DNA from 2 places in the Arthrobacter sp. 001422645 genome. Region 2 is predicted to be linked to the other one. Evidence: predicted binding sites of a transcription regulator. Region 2 holds the regulator's gene; the other holds the start of a gene.
The links. Region 2 encodes HspR, which represses chaperone genes until heat shock. Its sites were predicted from a motif close to AAGTTGAGTCNNNNNGACTCAACTT; they were not measured.

Region 1: the regulator HspR is predicted to act here: its motif matches at 1,120-1,144, upstream of clpB (ATP-dependent chaperone ClpB).

Annotation. Positions count from the first base shown of each region.
Region 1 covers NZ_JCBANT010000022.1:41,455-43,849, reverse strand. Annotated here, with positions in the region: gene AC6EUH_RS17470 (LacI family DNA-binding transcriptional regulator) at 1-940, opposite strand, end outside; gene clpB (ATP-dependent chaperone ClpB) at 1,177-2,395, shown strand, end outside.
Region 2 covers NZ_JCBANT010000010.1:69,985-72,379, forward strand. Annotated here, with positions in the region: gene AC6EUH_RS11830 (hypothetical protein) at 1-726, shown strand, start outside; gene AC6EUH_RS11835 (heat shock protein transcriptional repressor HspR) at 773-1,195, opposite strand; gene AC6EUH_RS11840 (DnaJ C-terminal domain-containing protein) at 1,211-2,197, opposite strand; gene AC6EUH_RS11845 (nucleotide exchange factor GrpE) at 2,292-2,395, opposite strand, start outside.

The DNA of each region.
Region 1 (2,395 bases), on a different contig from region 2:
CGTGGGCCATTTCCTGTTGCGGCTGGACGATGCTGGTCAGGTTGATGAGCCCGGACCGGCTGTGGGGGAGACCGTCACAGCCGGCGACGGCGACGTCGTCGGGAATCCGCAGCCCTTTCGCCAGGGCGTATTCCATAACGCCGATGGCCAGTTCGTCGCTCCCGCAGACCACGGCCTGCGGCGGTGTCGCCGCGGAAAACAGGCGCTCGGCCGCCAGCCGGCCGCCTTCGTTGTTTACCCGGGTGCTGATCTTGCGGTCACCGCTGATAGTGATCCCCGCAGCCGCGGCGGTGCGGACGAAGGCCTGTTCCCGGGCCAGTGACGCAGTGGAAAACCGCGGCCCGATCACTGTGGCGATCTCCGTGAAGCCGTGGCTGAGCATGTGCTGCATCAGCGTCGTCGCGGCGGCGTCGTCGTCGATCCCGACAAAGTCGGAATCGAGGAAGTCGGCCCGGCGCGAGAGGCAGACGTAGGGAATCCGGGCTGCCCGCAAGGTGCGGAGCGCGGTGGCGTCGTCCCGGAGTGACGCTGCCAGGATGATGCCGTCCACGTTGCGGTGCGCGAGGGTGGACGTGACCTGGGCGAGCACGTCCGGATCGTCCTGGGTGGTGGCGACGAAGACTTCGTAGCCGGACTCGGCCGCGGCGGAAATGACTGCCTGGGCCCACCTGGGAAACATGGGGTTGATGATGTTCGGCAGGATCAGGCCGATCACCCGGGTCCGCTGCGCATCGGTGGACTGAGAGGACTTACGGGGCCTGAAGCCCAGTTCGTTGGCCACGTGGATGATGTGGCGGCGGGTTTCCGGCGACACGCCGCCCTTGCCGTTGAGAACGTAGGACACCGAGGCGGGGGAGACTCCCGCTGCCCGGGCCACGGCGGCGGCCGATACCTGCGGGGCAGGGCGTTCTGCGGCAGCACTCGTGGTGTTCCTGCGCATCCCGGCCCTCCTTCGCGTCGTTGTTGGCCCCTGTGACCTCAGTTACATTAGGTAGGCGAGTTCGCGTTAAGCAACGTTAAGTGATTTCCGGGCCGAGTCGGAACGCGACGCCGTGGGGACTCCGGCCCTAGACAGTCATTTCGCCGTGGGCAAACATGGACCCAAACGGACCCGATACAAAGTTGAGCGGAGTACACTCAACTTTAAGACCAGCATGTTCCCGAAAGGAGCTCTCTTTGGACGCCAAGTTCACCACCAAGAGCCAGGAGGCTCTCGCGGCCGCCGCGATGAACGCCTCGACGGCCGGGAACCCCCAGCTCGAACCCGCCCACCTGCTCAAGGCGCTGATGGACCAGCGCGAGGGTGTCGCCGTCGCGCTCCTCCGCGCCACGGGGGCGGACCCGGATTCCGTCAGCGTCCAGGCGAGCACCGCCATCAAGGCCCTTCCCGCCACCTCCGGGAGCAGTGTGCAGCAGCCGCAGCTGTCCCGTACTGCCCTGCAGGCCATCAAGAACGCCCAAAATGAGGCCGAGCGGCTCGGCGACAGCTTCGTCTCCACCGAGCACCTGCTGCTGGGGCTGGCCTCCGGAAGCGACGCCGTCGGCAAGCTGATGCGCGACGCCGGCGCCTCCCACGAAGCCCTGCTCGCCGCCCTGCCGGGCGTCCGCGGCGACCGCAAGGTGGACAACGCGGACCCCGAAAACTCCTTCCAGGCGCTGGAGAAGTACGGCACCGACCTCACCGCGATTGCCCGCTCGGGAAAGCTGGACCCGGTGATCGGCCGCGACGCCGAGATCCGCCGCATCATCCAGGTGCTGAGCCGGCGGACCAAGAACAACCCCGTCATCATCGGCGAACCCGGCGTCGGCAAGACCGCCGTCGTCGAAGGCCTTGCCCAGCGGATCGTGGCCGGCGACGTCCCCGAGAGCCTGCGCGGCAAGACCCTGATCGCGCTGGACCTCGCGTCCATGGTGGCCGGCGCCAAGTACCGCGGCGAATTCGAGGAGCGGCTCAAGGCCGTGCTGGAGGAAATCAAAGGCTCCGAAGGCCAGATCGTCACGTTCATCGACGAAATTCACACCGTGGTGGGGGCCGGCGCCACCGGGGACAGCTCCATGGACGCCGGCAACATGCTCAAGCCCATGCTGGCCCGCGGCGAGCTGCGCCTCATCGGCGCCACCACGCTGGACGAGTACCGCGAAAACATCGAGAAGGACCCCGCCCTGGAACGCCGCTTCCAGCAGGTCTTCGTCGGCGAGCCCAGCGTGGAGGACACCATCGGCATCCTGCGCGGGCTCAAGGAGCGCTACGAGGCGCACCACAAGGTCGCCATCGCCGACTCCGCCCTCGTCGCCGCCGCCGCGCTCTCCAACCGCTACATCTCCGGCCGGCAGCTGCCGGACAAGGCGATCGACCTCGTGGATGAGGCCGCCTCCCGGCTGCGCATGGAGATCG
Region 2 (2,395 bases):
ACCACCGAGCCCGGGGCATCGATTGCCCTGGCCGTCACGGACGCCGGCGCGGCGCACACCGTGAACGCCACCGTCACCGCGAACGGCTCCGGGGCCTGGAGCGCCACGGTCAACCTGACGTCGCTTAACGCCGGAACCGTCAACTACCGCGCGGTCGCCACCGACACCGCGGGCAACCAAGGCAATCCCGCGACGCCGGGCACAGCGACCTCGGTCAAGGACGTCACCGCGCCGACAGTCACAGGAGTTCTACTGGCAGACGGCGGGGGCAGGAACGGCAAGCTCGATTCGAATGACAAGGCCACCATCACATTCTCCGAACGCCTGGACGCGTCCACGATCTGCAGTGGCTGGGCTGCCGATCCCAGCGAAACGCTGACACTGACCCCGGACCAAGCCACGGTTACCATCAGCTCCGGCTCCAGCAATACCCTCAGCGTCGCCGTGGATCCCTCGGTCTGCGCGACGTCGAGAATCGGCACCGTGGCATTGGGGGCCAACTACTATGGCTCGGGAACGCTCAGCTACAAGGGAATCATCAGCTGGGATCCGGCCACGAAGACGATCACCATCACCCTGGGGGCCCTGATCACGGGCGGCGCGGGTAACGGAACGGAACAGGCCGCTGTACCGTCCTATACGCCGGTATCCGGGATGCGGGACCTCGCAGGCAACACCTTCGCCACCACGTCCCCGGTCTCCGGCAGCACCAAGTCCCGGTTCTAACGACAACAGCGCCCGGGCCCCTAAGGTCCCGGGCACTGTTTTGTCTTCACTCGGGGTTGCGTGGCCGCCACACGACCAACGCCTGGGAGCGGGCCCGGGGGCGCTTGCCGCGGGCCAGGCTGACGACGTCGCCCGCGGCTCCAGCCGCGAAGATGCGGGAGTCGAGGGCGCGCGGGCGCCGTTCGAGTTCCTCGCTCAGTTCGGTGACGCGCCGCTGCAGGGCCGCCACCTGGTTTTCCAGCTGCAGGATCCGTTTGATGCCTTCAAGCGAAACGCCCTCCTGGGAGAGCCGCTGCACCTCGCGGAGCATGGTGATGTCCCGCTGCGAGTACCGCCGGGACTTGCCGGGGGCGCGGCTGGGCGAGACGATGCCCAGCCGGTCGTACTGCCGCAGCGTCTGCGGGTGCATGTCGGCCAGCTCCGCGGCGACGGAGATGACGAAAATCGGCTGCTCGTAGTCGAAGGCCATGGCGAGCGCCCGTTCCTAGAGCCGGGCCTTGGCTGCCAGTTCGGCGCGGACGTCCTCGCCGGCGGTGGCCTCGGAGAAAGCCTTGACGGCTGCTTCGGCGTCCTTGTTCAGCTTCCGCGGGACGGCGACGTCGATGGTCACCAGCAGGTCCCCGGTGGCCTTGGCGTGCTTGACGCCGCGTCCCTTGACCCGCAGGGTACGGCCCGACGGCGTGCCGGCCGGGACCCGTACTTTGACCTTGTCGCCGTCGATGGTGGGAACCTCGATGTCGGCGCCCAGGGCCGCCTCCGGGAAGGTCACCGGCACGTGGATGCGGAGGTTGTCGCCGTCGCGGACGTAGAAGTCATGCGGCTTCACCGAGACCGTGACCATCAGGTCCCCGTTGCCGGCCGGACCGTACTGGCCCTTGCCGCGCACCCGGACCTTCTGGCCGTCCTTGATGCCGGCCGGGATGCGCACGTCGATGACTTCGCCGTCCGGTTCACGCAGGCCGATGGTGGTGCCGCGGATGGAGCCGGCGAAGGAAATGGAGGTGGACGCGGTCCGGTCCGCGCCCTTCTGCGGGGCCCGCTGGAACGACTGACCGCCGCCGAAGCCGCCGGCGCCTCCGCCAAAGAGGTCCGCGAACTCCGGCGGAATGCCGCCGGCCGTGCTGTAGCCACCGGAGTGGCGCCCGCTGCCGCCGGTGAACAGGCCGCCAAAGAGGTCTTCGAAGCCAGCCCCGCCGCTGGCGCCGCCGCCGCCTCCGCCGGGGGCGAACCGTGCGCCGCCCATGGCCCGGATGGCGTCGTACTGCTGGCGCTCGTCGGGATCGGAGAGCACGGAGTAGGCCTCGGAGATGTCCTTGAACTTCTTCTCCGAAGCGGCGTTCCCCGCGTTGGTGTCCGGGTGGTGCTGCCGCGCGAGCTTCCGGTAGGCCTTCTTGATGTCGGCGTCGGAAGCGTCCTTGGCGACTCCAAGGATCTTGTAAAAGTCCTTGTCCACCCAGTCCTGGCTAGCCAATGGCGTTTCCTTTCAAATCTGTGTGCCGAAGTGACAGTTCGCGCCGATGTTTTGTCGAAACACCGGCGCGAACTGTCACCTCGATGGGGTACTGCTACGCCGGCACAGCCACGATGACCTGTGCTGCGCGGAGCACGCGGTCTCCGGACTTGTAGCCCGAGCGCAGGACCTGGCTGACGGTGTCGATCTCGACGTCCG